2 regions of the Brachybacterium hainanense genome follow, and region 2 is predicted to be linked to the other one. Evidence: riboswitches for the same ligand, from Rfam matches in the RefSeq annotation. Region 2 holds a riboswitch; the other holds the start of a gene.
The links. Region 2 has a riboswitch for thiamine pyrophosphate ahead of ACFFF6_RS09460 (ECF transporter S component). Riboswitches for the same ligand answer to the same signal wherever they lie in the genome.
Positions count from the first base shown of each region.

Region 1 (7,239 bases), on a different contig from region 2:
TCGCTCCGGAGCGTCCCCGGAGGCCGCGGCCCTACGATGGGCGGATGCTCGCATGTGGAACCCTGACCCTCGCCGCGACCCCGATCGGCAACCCGCTGGACGCCTCCATACGGCTCGTGCGCGCCCTCGAGCAGGCCGATCTGATCGCCGCCGAGGACACCCGCCGGCTCGCCCGGCTCGCCGCGGACCTGGAGGTCACGATCACCGCCCGGGTCATCGCCTATCACGAGCACACCGAGCAGGAGCGGACGCCCGTCCTGATCGAGGCCCTGCGCGAGGGCCGGAGGGTGCTGCTGGTCACCGACGCGGGCATGCCGGTCGTCTCCGACCCCGGCTACCGCGCCGTGCGCTCCGCGATCGAGGCGGGCCACCCGGTCACGGTCATCCCCGGGCCCTCCGCAGTGCTCACCGCCCTCGCGGCCTCCGGCCTGGCCCCGGACCGCTTCGCGTTCGAGGGCTTCCCGCCGCGGCGGGACGGGCAGCGGGCCCGGGTGTTCGCACAGCTCGCCGCCGAGGATCGGACGCTCGTGTTCTTCGAGTCCCCGCGCCGCACCGCCGCGACCCTCGCGGTGATGCGCGAGGAGTTCGGGGCGCAGCGCCCGGCGGCGGTCGCGCGCGAGCTGACGAAGACCTACGAGGAGGTGCGCCGCGGGACCCTCGCGGAGCTCGCGGCCTGGGCGGAGGAGACCGAGGTGCTGGGGGAGATCGTGATCCTCGTCGGCGGATCCTCGACCGTGCCGGCCTCGCCGGAGGAGCTCCTCGCCGCGGTCCTCGCCCGCGCCGAGGCAGGGGAGCGGCTCAAGGACGCCGCGAAGGCCGTGGCCCTCGGTGCCGAGGGCGTGTCCAGCCGGGAGCTCTACGACCGCGCGCTCGCGGCCCGCACGGCGTGAGGGCCCGCGCAGCGTCGAACCGATCTCGGTGATACGCCTCGGGGATGCGCGAAGGGCCCCGGTTCTCACCGGGGCCCTTCGTCGATCGCTCGCTGCTGCGGCAACGGCAGGATCAGTCGTCGATCTGGATGAGACCGCGCTGGTACGCCTTCGCGAGACGGCGCGGGACGGCGGCGCTGCGGCCGCGGACCGTCACCTGCACGAGGTCGGCGTTGTTCGCCTTCCACTGCGAACGGCGGCTCCGGGTGCGAGCCCGGGACATCTTGAACTTGGGCACTGCCATGGGACGCTCCTTGGGACGGTCCGAAAGAATGATCGGATGTGCGTCCTCGAGGTGGCAGCCCCGCGCTCCGAGGGGAGCGCTTCCGGTGCGCAGCGAGGACACGCAACGAGGAATCATCCTGCCACATCGGCGGGGGTCGCGCTCGCGGAGCAGCCGTGATATCGCCCACCGGAGCTGTGATGCTCATCGCCACGCCCCGGTGCTCCTACGATGGGCGCATGCCTTCGACAACGCCCGACAGCGCGCCCGCGGCGCCTGCCCCGGTGCATCGGCGCGAGGACCTCGATCCCCGCCGCACCTCCCGCGACCGCTCCTGGCCGCCCGCACCGCAGCCGCTGCCGTCCCCGGTGATCGACAACCACTGCCATCTGGACTTCGCCGACGGCGAGGACCACCTCAGCGTGGAGGAGCACGTCGCGCGCGCTCGGCAGGTCGGCGTCGATGCGATGATCACCATCGGCTCGGACCTGGAGTCCGTGCGCTGGACCGCGGACCTGCTCGCCTCCTCGGCCCGCCCGGACAGCCTGCGCGGCGGGGTCGCGATCCACCCCAACGAGGCGGCGCTGCACGCCCGCGGCCACGGGCACGACGGCGAGCCGATGATCCCGCTGGAGGAGGCGCTCGCCGAGGTCGACGTCCTGGTCCGTGGGCCCGGGATGGTCGTGGTCGGGGAGAGCGGCCTGGACTGGTTCCGCACCTCCCGGAAGGACGAGCAGGCCCGGCAGGCCCAGATCGACGCCTTCCGCTTCCACATCGCGCTCGCGAAGGAGACGGGGCTGCCGCTGCAGATCCATGATCGCGACGCCCATGCCGACGTGCTCGAGATCCTCGATGCCGACGGCGCCCCGGAGCGGACCGTCCTGCACTGCTTCTCCGGGGACGTGGAGTTCGCGCGCGCCTGCGTCGAGCGCGGCTTCTTCCTGTCCTTCGCGGGGACGGTCACCTTCAAGAACGCGCAGAACCTGCGCGACGCCCTCGCCGACGTGGGGCTGGACCGGGTGATGGTGGAGACCGATGCTCCGTTCCTCACCCCGGTGCCCTATCGGGGGCGCCCCAACTCCTCGTACCTGGTCCCCCTCACCATGGCGACGATCGCCGAGGTGACGGGAACCGACCTCGAGCGGGCCTGCCGCGCGGTGCGGGAGCGGACCCTCGAGGTGTACGGATGGCCCGAGGCATGAGCGCCGAGCCGGAGGGATCGCAGCTGCTGAGCGCCCGCGACATCCGCGAGCTGGCCGACGCCGCGGGGATCCGTCCGTCCAAGCAGCGCGGGCAGAACTTCGTCATCGATCCCAACACGGTGCGCACCATCGTCCGTGCCGCGGGCGTCGCGGCCGGCGATGCGGTCCTCGAGGTCGGGCCGGGCCTCGGCTCCCTGACCCTGGGGCTGCTCGAGGCGGGGGCCGATGTCGCGGCCATCGAGCTGGACCGCGGGCTCGCCGAGCTGCTGCCGCTCACGCTCGCCGCGCGGGGGATCGCGCCGGCGAGGTTCCGGCTCGTCCATGCCGATGCGCTCCAGGTGACCGAGCTGCCCGAGCTGCCCGGAGGGCGGGTCCCGACGACGCTCGTGGCGAACCTCCCCTACAACGTCGCGACCCCGATCCTGCTGACCCTTCTCGAGCGCTTCCCGACCCTGCAGGAGGCGGTGGTGATGGTGCAGTCGGAGGTCGTGGATCGCCTCGCCGCCGGGCCGGGTTCCCGGATCTACGGCGCCCCCAGCGTCAAGGCGGCCTGGTACGGCCGGACCGAGCGCGCCGGCCAGATCTCCCGCCAGGTGTTCTGGCCCGTGCCGAACGTCGACTCCTCGCTGCTCCGGCTCGTGCGCCATGCGCGGCCCCGGGGGAGCGAGACGGAGCGGGAGGCCGTCTTCGCCGTGGTCGAGGCGGCGTTCGCCCAGCGGCGCAAGACCCTGCGGGCGGCGCTCGGCTCATGGGCGGGTTCCTCGGCGCGCGCGGAGGAGATCCTGCGGGCGGCGGGCATCGACCCGGGCGCCCGCGGCGAGACCCTCGAGGTCGATGCCTTCCACGCCATCGCCCGCGCCGCCGCGGATCTCCCCGCCTCCTGAAGGCCGCCATGCCGCCTGCCCGCGCCAGCGACTGTCGATGGGTCGGTGTGTGCAGGACGAGCGACGACTGCCCGTGGATGTGTCAGACGTGGGCCGTTCTGCCTCGGACACGGGCAGCGGTGCTCGTGGGGTGATGGGGCTGCCCGTGGTTGTATCAGATGTGGGCTGTTCTGCCTCAGCGCGGGGCAGCCGGGGGCGTCGGGTCGGCTCTGCCTCGTCCTCGGGCAGGCGTGGCCGTGGGGATGCTCGGGGGCTGCAGGCGGATCAGCCCCAGAGGGCATGGAAGTGGTGGACGGGGCCGTGGCCGCCGCCGACCTCGAGCTCCCCGGCGTGGGCGAGCGCCCCGGTGAGGTACTCCTTCGCCTCCAGCACCGCCTCCTCCATGCCCCTGCGGGGAAGCAGCGCGGTGATCGCGGCGGAGAGCGTGCAGCCGGTGCCGTGATCGCTCGTCGTCGCGATCCGAGGGGCGACCAGCTCGCGCACCGAGTCCGGGGACGCGGCTCCGACGAGCAGGTCGACGCTCCGGTCCCCGGCCAGATGGCCACCCTTGAGCAGGACCCAGGCCGAGCCGAGGTCGAGCAGCGACGGAAGCTGCTCCCGCATCTGCGCGAGCGAGGTCGCCTCGCCCCGCATCCCCTCGCCGGGACCGGCCGCCCGTCCTGTGCCGCCCGGCGCCGCGGCCCTCCAGGCGCCGAGCTCGGGAGGGGCGCCCAGCAGCACCGCGGCCTCCGGCAGGTTCGGCGTGATGAGCGCGGCCCGCGGCACGAGCCTCTCGCGGACCAAGTCGACGGTCTCGTCGCTGATCAGGCGGTCGCCGCTCTTGGCGACCATCACGGGGTCGATCACAAGCGGCAGGTCGGGACGCGCCGCGAGCTCATCGGCCACGACCTCGGCGATCTGCGGCGTCGCGAGCATGCCCAGCTTGACCGCGTCCACCCGCACGTCCTCGAGCACGGAGCGGATCTGCGTGCGGACGAAGCCCGGCTCCAGGACCACGACCTCCTGCACGCCGCGGGTGTTCTGGGCGACGACGGCGGTGATGACGCTCATGCCGTATGCGCCGAGCGCCGAGAAGGTCTTCAGGTCCGCCTGGATGCCTGCGCCGCCGCTGGGGTCCGTCCCGGCGACGGTGAGGACGTTCGGGATCCGGTCCGGGACGATGCCGTCGAGGGGACCGGGGGCGGGCAGGCTGGTGCGCATGGATGACATCCCTCCGCGAGTACGAGCTCGATCAGGTGCGACGGGTCTCTTCTCAGCTCGCGCCTCGGTCCGGGCGAGCACCCCGTGTCACCGACGAACCTAGCATCGGAGGACGCCTCGGGCGGACCGTGCACGGGCCCGAGCTCTCCCGGGCCCTGGGCAGCGGCGCCGACGGGTGCTAGGGTGACCCACGATCGACATCGATCACAGGATTGTCACTCCCCGAGGACCGGACCGTCATCGTCCCCACGCGATGCCAGGGCCGGGACCGTCTGAGGGGAGGCAAGGCCTGGGCAGCGCCGAGCGCGCGGCCCGGGCCTTTTTTGATGCCCGGAATCGGGCCGGCGGAGTCGCCGGTCCGGGCCGGGCCAGGAGAGAATGCGAGGACGCATCATGAACACGCCAGAACCGGGGCAGGGCGCGCTCGCGGAGGAGATCCTCCGCGGCGTCGGCGGTCCGGAGAACGTCGAGAGCCTCACGCATTGCGCGACGCGGCTGCGCTTCCAGCTCCACGACGGAGACAAGGTCGACCAGGCCGCCCTGGACGCCCTGGACGGCGTCATGGGCACGGTGCCCCAGTCCGGCGACCGCTTCCAGGTCGTGATCGGCGGCGCTGTCGCGACCGTGTACTCCCGGATCATGAACCTGCCCGCGATGGCGGGGCCCGCCGCCCCGCGCCCGCAGTCCGATGCCGAGGTCAAGGCCGCGATCCGCGCGAAGAGCCGCGGGAAGTTCGCCTGGCTCGACAGCTTCTTCGAATACCTCTCCGACTCGTTCCGCCCGCTGATGGGCGTGCTGCTGGGCGCCTCGCTCATCATCGCGGTCGCCTCCGTGCTGGACGCCCTCGGCGTGGTCGACTTCCGGGCTGCGGACAAGTCCGCGACCTGGGTCTTCGTCGACGCGATGTGGCGCTCGGTGCTGTACTTCCTGCCGATCATGGTCGCCTACAACGCGGCGAAGAAGCTGCAGATCGACCCGTGGGTCGGCGCGGCCGTGATGGCCGCGGTCATGACCCCGAACTTCACCGGGATGCTGAACCCCGAGGGCGGCACGCCGGGCATCACCTGCACCACCAACGCCACCCTCGGCACCCAGGAGTGCGTGGCCACCGTGTTCGGCCTGCCCATGCAGCTGAACGACTACGGCGGCCAGGTCTTCGTGCCGCTGCTCATGGTGGCCCTGCTCGCGCTCGTGTACCGCGGCCTGCAGCGCATCTTCCCCGAGAACGTGCAGCTCGTGTTCGTGCCGTTCTTCTCGATGCTCATCATGATCCCGGTGACCGCCTTCCTCATCGGCCCCCTCGGCATCTGGGCCGGCAACGGCATCGGTGCGGGCTTGGCCTGGCTGAACGGCAACGCCCCCATCGTCTTCGCGATCTTCATCCCGCTGCTGTACCCGTTCCTCGTCCCGCTGGGCCTGCACTGGCCGCTGAACGCCCTCATGCTGCAGAACATCAACGCCCTGGGCTACGACTTCATCCAGGGCCCGATGGGCGCCTGGAACTTCGCCTGCTTCGGCGCGACGGCCGGCGTGCTGCTGCTGTCGATCCGGCACCGCGAGCAGATCATGCGCCAGACCGCGACCGGCGCCCTGCTGGCAGGCCTCTTCGGCGGCATCTCCGAGCCGTCCCTGTACGGGATCCACCTGCGCTTCAAGCGCATCTACCCGCGCATGCTGGTCGGCTGCCTCGTCGGCGGCGTGATCGTCGGCTTCCTGGGCGGCGTGGACACCGGGGCCTTCGCCTTCACCTCGCTGCTGACGATCCCGGTGTTCTCGCCGATGGGCGTGTACACCATCGCGATCACCGCGGCCTTCTTCGTGGCCATGGCGCTGGTCTACTTCTCCGACTACATGACGCCGGAGCAGCGCGCCGAGGCGACCGCGCGCCGCGATGCGGCGGCGACTCCCGAGGCTCCGGTGCCGACGCCCGTGGGCGCCCCGGCGGGAGAGGCCACCTCCGCGGATGCGTCCCCTGCACCGAGCGGCACGGCTCTGCCGCTGTCCTCGGGCGCAGGCCCCGAGACCGTGGTCCTCGCCCCGGTGCCCGGAACGGTCCTCGGCCTCGACGTCGTACCCGATCCGGTGTTCGCCTCGCGTGCGCTCGGAGAGGGCGTCGGCATCGAGCCCTCCGAGGGCAGCATCGTCTCCCCGGTCGCGGGAGAGCTCATCACCGTCGCAGGCACCGGGCACGCCTTCGGGATCCGCACCGACGACGGGGTCGAGGTGCTGATCCACATCGGCATCGACACCGTGTCGATGAAGGGAGAGGGCTTCGACGTGAAGGTCGAGGCCGGTCGCCGGGTCACCGCCGGTGAGCTGCTGGTCGAGGTCGACCTCGACGCCGTCCGCGCCGCAGATCACCCGACCATCACCCTCATGACGATCACCAACTCGGCGCAGCTGGCGGAGGTCGCCCCGCGCACGGGCGTGGACGTGTCCGCGGGCGATCCCGTGATCGTCGTCCGGCGCTGAGCGGCCGCGGCGAGGCGGGTCCGGGCGACAATGGAGCCGGAAGCGGGACACGACGCGAGGGAGGGGCATCGATGAAGGCGCTGCGGGTGCTGAACAACAACGTCGTGCTCGCCCGTGACGATCGAGGGCAGGAGGTCATCCTCACCGGGCGCGGCATCGGCTTCCGCTCGAAGCAGGGCTGCGCCGTCGACCCCTCCCTCATCGTCCGCGTCTTCGTCCCCGCGGACGGCCGCGACCCGGACCACCTCGCCGAGGTGCTGTCCCTGCTGGACGAGGAGGTGCTGCGGGCCGTCGTCCTCGCGCTGTCCGAGGCGGGGATCGAGGGGCGC
Region 1 covers NZ_JBHLSV010000024.1:38,677-45,915, forward strand. The annotation lists gene rsmI (16S rRNA (cytidine(1402)-2'-O)-methyltransferase) at 45-890, shown strand; gene rpmF (50S ribosomal protein L32) at 1,003-1,173, opposite strand; gene ACFFF6_RS16060 (TatD family hydrolase) at 1,392-2,354, shown strand; gene rsmA (16S rRNA (adenine(1518)-N(6)/adenine(1519)-N(6))-dimethyltransferase RsmA) at 2,351-3,238, shown strand; gene thiD (bifunctional hydroxymethylpyrimidine kinase/phosphomethylpyrimidine kinase) at 3,503-4,438, opposite strand; TPP riboswitch at 4,430-4,533, opposite strand; gene ACFFF6_RS16075 (glucose PTS transporter subunit IIA) at 4,832-6,910, shown strand; gene ACFFF6_RS16080 (PRD domain-containing protein) at 6,982-7,239, shown strand, end outside.
Region 1: another riboswitch for thiamine pyrophosphate. It lies ahead of thiD (bifunctional hydroxymethylpyrimidine kinase/phosphomethylpyrimidine kinase); the one in region 2 lies ahead of ACFFF6_RS09460 (ECF transporter S component).

Region 2 (7,239 bases):
CGCGCTGGTTGTGCCCGGCGGCGAGCACCTCCCCGTCGTGGACGAGGACGGCGCCGATCGGGACCCCGCCCTCCTCCCAGCTCTCACGGGCCTGCTCGATCGCGAGGCCGAGGAATCGCCGGTCGTCCTCAGGGGTCGGGGTCCAGGTCATGGGGATGCTCCTTGTCAGGGGGTACGGGCGGGCCGGGAGCATCGTACGACCGTCCCGAGGGCTTCCGGCGCGTAGCCTGGTCCGATGACCACATCCGTGACCGACGCCTCGGTGCATCGTGCGCCGCTGCGCGAGCTGGACCCCGTGACCCTGTACCGGATGATCCGCCTGCGCCAGGACGTGTTCGTCCTCGAGCAGGGGATCACGGAGGCGGACCTGGACGGGCGCGAGCTCGAGGAGGGCGCCGAGCTGCTGTGGATCGAGCAGGAGGGGGAGGTGCTCGGGCAGCTGCGGATCCTCGCGGAGCCGGACGGCGCCCTGCGGATCGGCCGCCTCGCCGTGCGCGCGGATGCGCGGCGGGGCGGCCTCGGCCGGCGCCTGATGGCCCGCGCGATCGCGCTCGCAGGGCCGGGCAGGCTCGTGCGGATCGACGCGCAGGCCCACCTCGAGGACTGGTACGCCTCCCAGGGGTTCCAGGTCACCGGACCCCTGTTCCTCGAGGCCGGCATCGAGCACGTCCCGATGCAGCTGCGGGCGGGCTGATCAGCCCAGCAGGAGGTGCAGCGCCCACGGCCACGCGAGCAGTGCGAGCCCGATCGCGAGCCCGATCGCGTCCGCCCGGCCGACGGGGCTCGGCACGGCGATGGTGCGATGCTCGGCGCTCGCGAACCCGCGGGCATCCATCGCGAGGGCCTGCTGCTGCGCGCTCCGGAGGGTGTCCACGAGCAGGGCGAGCGTGGCGGAGGCGAGCAGCCGCGGATCGCGGCGGGTGCCCAGCCCCCGCAGCTCGCGGGCCGTCAGGATCCGATCCCACTGCTGGCCCAGGTGGCCGATCCGCACGAGTGCTGCGACTCCCGCGGCGACCGGCCTGCCGGGAGCGCGCAGGTGCAGCCGCAGGGCATCGCCGAGGGCGGTCACGTCCACGGAGGCGAGGGCGAGGACGCCGGGAGAGACGAAGACGGTGATCCGCAGCGCCTCCTTCGCTCCGAGCAGCCAGGCGGGTCCGGACAGGGGTGCGAGCGGGGACAGCAGCGCCGTGGTCCAGGCGAGCGCGGCGGCGGACAGGAGCACGGGGGCGAGCCGCACCGCGGCCCCGCGCAGGGAGCGGACCGCGAGCGGGGACAGCAGCAGCACCGGCAGCAGGGCCGCCAGGCCGATCTGCCAGCTGCTGATCCCGAAGGAGCCGATCGCCGCGAGCAGTCCGATGGCACTCAGCACGAGCGGGTTGCAGGCATCGGCCGGGGTCCGTCGTCCGGGCCGCGGGACGGGGCCGATCGCCCGGGAGGGGCTCGTCGACGTCTCCGCGGAGACGGGGCCCAGGGCGAGGTGGGCACCCGCCCGGGCGACCAGACGCGGGTCGTGGGTCGCGGCGATCACGGCGCATCCGCGGGCGGCGGCCTCCTCGAGGAGGTCCAGCACCGCGGCATGGTGCGTATCGTCCAGCCCGACGGTCGGCTCGTCGAGCACCAGCAGCGTGGGGCGCCGGGCGAGGGCGGCGACGATCGAGAGGCGTCGCTGCTCGCCGCCGGAGAGGGTGAACGGGTTCGCGTCCGCGAGATGCTCGAGGCCGGCCCGGGCGAGCAGCGTCTCGGAGGAGGCCTCCGCGCGGACGGTCGAGGCGATGAAGGAGTGCTCGGGCTCCTGCGGCACGAAGGCGACGGCGCCGGGGCGGCGCACGGTGCCCGCCGCGGGCGCCTCGAGGCCGAGGAGCACGCGCAGCAGCGTGGTCTTGCCGGTCCCGCTGGGACCCGTGAGCACGCCCAGGGTCCCCGCGCGCAGGGCGAGGGAGAGATGCTCGTGGAGGATCGGTCCATCCTTCCCGCGACGGCGGATCGCGACGTCCTCGAGCGCGGCGACCTCGACCCCGTCCACGGTCGTGACGGGTGCAGGGCCGGGCGGCTCCGCACGGGGGAGGACGACGGCCCCGGGCGGCCCGTCGGCGAGGATCCTCGCCTGCGGCCCGAGCAGCACGACCCGGTCCACATGGGGCAGCCAGCGTGCCGTGTCGTGGTCGGCGATGACGAGGGTGCGCCCGCGCGCCGCAGCGAGCAGCGCGGAGGTCGCGGCATCGGCCGTCGCCGCATCGAGCATCGCGAGCGGCTCGTCCAGGAGCAGCACCTCGGGTGCGGTCGCGAGGGAGCCGGCGAGGGCGACCCGCTGCTGCTGGCCTCCGCTGAGGGTGAAGGGGGACGCGGAGGCGGGCACGTCCACCTGCGCCGCGTCCAGGGCAGCGGCCGCGGTCCGTGCGATCACGGCCCGGTCCAGCGCCGCGTTCTCGGGCCCGAAGGCGGTGTCCCGGCCCACGCTCGCCCCGACGAGGGCATGGATGCTGTGCTGGAGGAGCAGGGCGCGGGCCCCGGGGCGTCCCGGGCCCTCGGCCGTTCCGCTGAGGTCGCCGGTCTCCGGGTCGAGGAGCCCCGCGAGGGCGAGCAGCAGCGTCGACTTCCCGCTGCCGCTCGCCCCGGTGAGCAGGACCCGCTGGCCGGCCGGCACGTGGAGGGTGACGTCCTCCAGGGTGGGCTCGCGCCGGGTCGCCGGACGCCAGCTGAGCCCGGCCAGACGCAGGTCCGCGGCGGCGGTCGTGGTCACGCTCATCAGACGCGACGGGCGCGCTCGCGTCCGGCGCCGAAGGGATCCAGCGCACCCGTCGCGGCGAGGGCGCGGACGGCAGCGTGGCCGAGCGCACCGCCCAGCACGACGCCGGAGATCGCCATCGCCGCGAGAAGAAGGAGCGCGAAGCCCCAGCCCATCTCGCCGTAGTAGGCGAAGCGCTCGTAGACCCATTCGAGGCTCGTGGCGAGCAGGCCCGCGAGCATGGCCACCGGCAGTGTGAAGCGCCGGTAGGCCAGGAGCGCGAAGCCCAGCTCGACCCCGCCGCCCTGCACGATCCCGGAGATGATCGTGCCCCAGCCCCACTGGCCGCCCAGCAGCATCTCCAGGGCGGAGGCGATCAGCTCGGCGCCGATCGCCGCGCCGGGGCGGCGGACGACGAGGGCGGCGATGACGGCCGGCAGGATCCAGATCCCGGCGAGAAGGCCCTCAGCGGGCTTGAACGCGGCGGTGAGCGGGCTGATCAGGCTGTAGAACGCGCCGTACCCGAGGAACGCGACGCCGAAGGCGGCTCCGATTCCCGCGGTCACGACCAGGTCGATCGTCCGGAACCGGGGGCGGGCGGCCTCTGCGGTGGTGGTCATCATGGTCTCCTTCCCGAGATGGAAGGGGCGCGGCGCAGGACCGCGCGAGAAATCCCGACTCCCTACGCCGGTGCGAGCCGGATCAGGTTCGAGGGTCTGCGCCTGTGCGCACTCTCAGCACCCTTGCGGTGCTCCCCTGTCAGCGGATGACCCTGGAAGCATACCCCGTCAGCGACGAGCCCGGATCGCCTGGTCGATCGCGAGCGCGGTCCGCTCGGGGTCCACGGGGGAGAGCAGGTAGTGGGTCTGCCCGCGGCCGATGATCTCGACCATGGTGCCGGGCGCGGAGACCTGCATCCGGTAGCGGGCCTGGACGTCCTCGGGGGTGCGCACGGGCCGTCCCGCGACGACGCGGCGCTCGCCGGGCTCGCCGACCATGACCCGGCCTGCGGGCCTCCCCAGCGGCCCGACGGTCACGCCGAGGGAGCTGCTGGGGATCTCGCGCAGCTGCACGGTGCGGAAGTCCGCGAGGGGCCAGGGCCTCTGCGGCCAGAAGCCGCCGCGGGACACGGTCACGCCGTGCTCGTCGACGATGAACCGCGTCCACAGCCGGGACCAGGACCACAGGGCCATCAGCGCGATCACGGCGGCGATCAGCACTGCGAGCAGGGGCGGGATGGTGGTGGACGCGCTGCGGCCCAGCACGAGCATGATGACGGACATCGCCGCGGTCAGGCCCACGCGCGTCCAGCCGAGGACTCCGGGCCGGGTCCTGCCCACGTAGAACGGCGGATCGGGTCTGCTCACCAGATCCGCACCCGATCGGCGGGGTCGAGGTAGAGGGCGTCGCCCGGGGTCAGCGAGAACGCCTCGTGGAAGGCGTCGATGTGCCGGACGGACGTGTTGCAGCGGAACTCGGCCGGGGCGTGGGGGTCCGTCGCGAGGCGCCGGATGGCCTCCTTCTCTCGGTTCTTGCTGCGCCAGACGGTGGCCCAGGACAGGAAGATGCGCTGCAGCCCGGTGAGCCCGTCGAGGACGGGGGCATCGGCCCCGGCGGTCGCCTGGTAGGCCTTCACCGCGATGGACAGCCCGCCCAGATCGCCGATGTTCTCGCCGATCGTGAGCGCCCCGTTGACGTGGTGGGTCTCGTCGAGGTCCCGCGGGGTGAGGGCGGAGAACTGGTCGATCAGCCGACCGGTCCGCTCCTCGAAGGCGCTCCGGTCCTGCGCGGTCCACCAGGAGCGCAGGTTCCCGTCGCCGTCGTACTTCGAGCCCTGGTCGTCGAAGCCGTGCCCGATCTCGTGGCCGATCACCGCGCCGATGCCGCCGAAGTTCACGGCATCGTCCGCCGCGGCGTCGAAGAACGGGGGCTGCAGGATCGCCGCGGGGAACACGATCTCGTTGCGGCCGGGGTTGTAGTAGGCGTTGACCGTCTGCGGGGTCATGTGCCATTCGTGCTCGTCGATCGGGCCGCCGACCTTGGCGTACTCGAAGGCGGCGTCGAAGCGACGGCTCGCTCGCACGGTCGCGACGACGTCGGAGGGATCGATCTCGAGGCCCTCGTAGTCGCGCCAGCGCTCGGGATAGCCGACCTTCGGCGTGAAGCGGGCCAGCTTCTCGAGCGCGCGGCCGCGGGTCTCCGGGGTCATCCAGTCGAGCTGCTCGATGGAGGCGCGGTAGGCGTCCAGGAGGGCGCTGACCAGCCGGTCCATGCGCTCCTTGTGCTCCGGCGGGAAGTGGCGGGCCACGTATTCGCGGCCCACGTCGAAGCCGGCCACGCCTTCGACGAGGGCGACTGCGCGCTTCCACCGCTCGCGCAGCTCCTCCGCGCCCGAGAGCGTGCGCCCGCCGAAGTCGAAGTCCTCCTCGACGAAGGCCGAGGAGAGGTACGGGGCGTAGGAGGAGACGGTGTGCAGGGCGAGCCAGGTGCGCAGCACGGCGAGGTCCGTCTCGGCGAAGACCGCATCCGCGGCGCGCACGAACTCGGGCTGGCCGACGGAGACGACGGCGAAGGCCTCGGCGGGGGCGCCGGTGCCGCGCACGAAGGCGTCCCAGTCCAGCAGCGGGGCGAGCTCGGCCCGGGCCGCCTCGTCCATGGGGTTGTCGGACTTCTCGCGGTCGCGCACGCGCACCACGTCCACGTGGGCGGCGGCGAGCCGGGTCTCGAAGTCGAGGACCGCGCGGGCCTGGACCTCGGCCTCTCCGAGGACGAGGCCCTCCCGCCCCGGCAGCGAGGCCAGGGTCGCCAGGCGGGCGAGGTGGCCCTCGTAGGCCGTGCGGATCTCCGCGTAGGCGTCCTCGCGGTAGTAGGACTCATCGGGCAGGCCCAGCCCGCCCTGGTGGATCTTGACCTGGTAGCGGGTGGAGTCGCGGTCGTCGGTCCACACGTAGGCGTGCAGCAGGGAGGTGCCGGCGTCGGGAGCGGCCATCAGCTCGGTGAGGGCGGAGCGGTCGGCGGCACCGGTGATCGCGGCGAGCAGCGGCTCGAGCGGCGCGGCCCCCTGGGCCTCGATCGCCTCCTCGTCCATGAAGGCGCGGAAGACGGCGCCGATGCGCGAGGTCTCCGGAGCGTCCTCGATGATCGCGCGGACCCGCTCCTCGGAGAGGTCCCGCAGACGGAGGAACTCGCCGTCGCCGGAGCGGTCCGCGGGGATCCGGTGCTCCCGCAGCCAGCGTCCGTTGACGTGGCCGAAGAGGTCGTCCTGGGGGCGGACGGCCTCGTCGGTCCAGGCGAGGTCGAGGCCGGAGGGCAGGGCGGATGCGTCGTTCATCGGTGAGAGCGCTCCTTGGGCGTGGGGGTCAGAGGACGAGCAGGGACATGGTCAGGGTGAGCAGGCCGATGCCCAGGGGCGCGTACGCCCAGGGGGAGGAGATGCGCTCGGCAGGGCTGTGACGCTGCAGCACGAGGGTCGACAGACCCGTCCCGATGGACAGCACCACGGTCGCGACGAGCATCGCCGGGGAGAGGATCAGGAGGATGGTCGCACCCAGCTGGAAGGCGACCGTGCCGACGACGTCGAGCACCCGCATCGTCATGCTGCGGCGCACGCTCACGCCCTCGTTCAGGAGGGTCGCGATCGCGTTCTTCGACCATTCCCCCGGGCGGGCGATCAGCCGACGGGTGCGCAGGGTCTGCACGGTCGTGAGCGCGATCCACACCAGGGCCGTGCCGGCGCCCACCCAGAGGGCCAGCGCGCCGAGCCGGTCGCCGGGCCAGAGCAGGGTCGCGGCCCACACGGCGGCCAGGCGCAGGACCTCGTCGACGATGCTGCGCACGGCGAGGAGCCCCGGGTTCACCGCGAGCTGGGTGCGGGTGCGGGCGACGAACAGGCTCGTCGCGACGAGCACGACGAGCTGCAGGCCGCCCAGGGAGATGCCCAGCAGCAGGACCAGCGGACTGCTGGGCTGCGCGGCGAGGACCCCGACCATCAGGAGCACGCCGATCGCGGGGAGCACGAGGGAGACGACCGACAGGGCCGGGACGAGGGTGCGCACGACGTCCGCGCCGGTGGGCGCGTGGTCGTGTCCGGTGTGGTCGTGCGGGTCGCCGCAGCCGCAGGAATCGGCGGCCGCCGGCGGCGGGGTGATGGGGGTCGACATGGAGCTCCTTCGGTGTGGCTCCAGCCTACCGGTGCCCTCCTGCGTGTCCTCCACGACACCTGCACACCTGTGACCTGGAGCGCTTCGAGGAATGTGGAACGATGGACCGGTGAACACGAAAGAGCAGGCGGGGCCGGGTGCCGGCCTGGATGCGGCGCAGCGCGATCGAGCGCTCGGCGTCGTGATCGCCGCTGCGACGGGGGATGCCCTCGGGGCGCCCTACGAGTTCCAGGCGCCCATCCCTGCCTCCGACGACGTGGCGATGACCGGAGGCGGCGTCCTGGGCTGGCAGCCCGGGGAGTGGACCGACGACACCGCCATGGCCGTCGTGCTGCTCGAGGCGGTCGCCCCGAT
Region 2 covers NZ_JBHLSV010000009.1:124,964-132,202, reverse strand. The annotation lists gene ACFFF6_RS09475 (nucleoside deaminase) at 1-151, opposite strand, end outside; gene ACFFF6_RS09470 (GNAT family N-acetyltransferase) at 236-694, shown strand; gene ACFFF6_RS09465 (ATP-binding cassette domain-containing protein) at 695-2,740, opposite strand; gene ACFFF6_RS09460 (ECF transporter S component) at 2,746-3,345, opposite strand; TPP riboswitch at 3,388-3,493, opposite strand; gene ACFFF6_RS09455 (hypothetical protein) at 3,514-4,092, opposite strand; gene ACFFF6_RS09450 (M13 family metallopeptidase) at 4,089-6,056, opposite strand; gene ACFFF6_RS09445 (hypothetical protein) at 6,085-6,885, opposite strand; gene ACFFF6_RS09440 (ADP-ribosylglycohydrolase family protein) at 6,995-7,239, shown strand, end outside.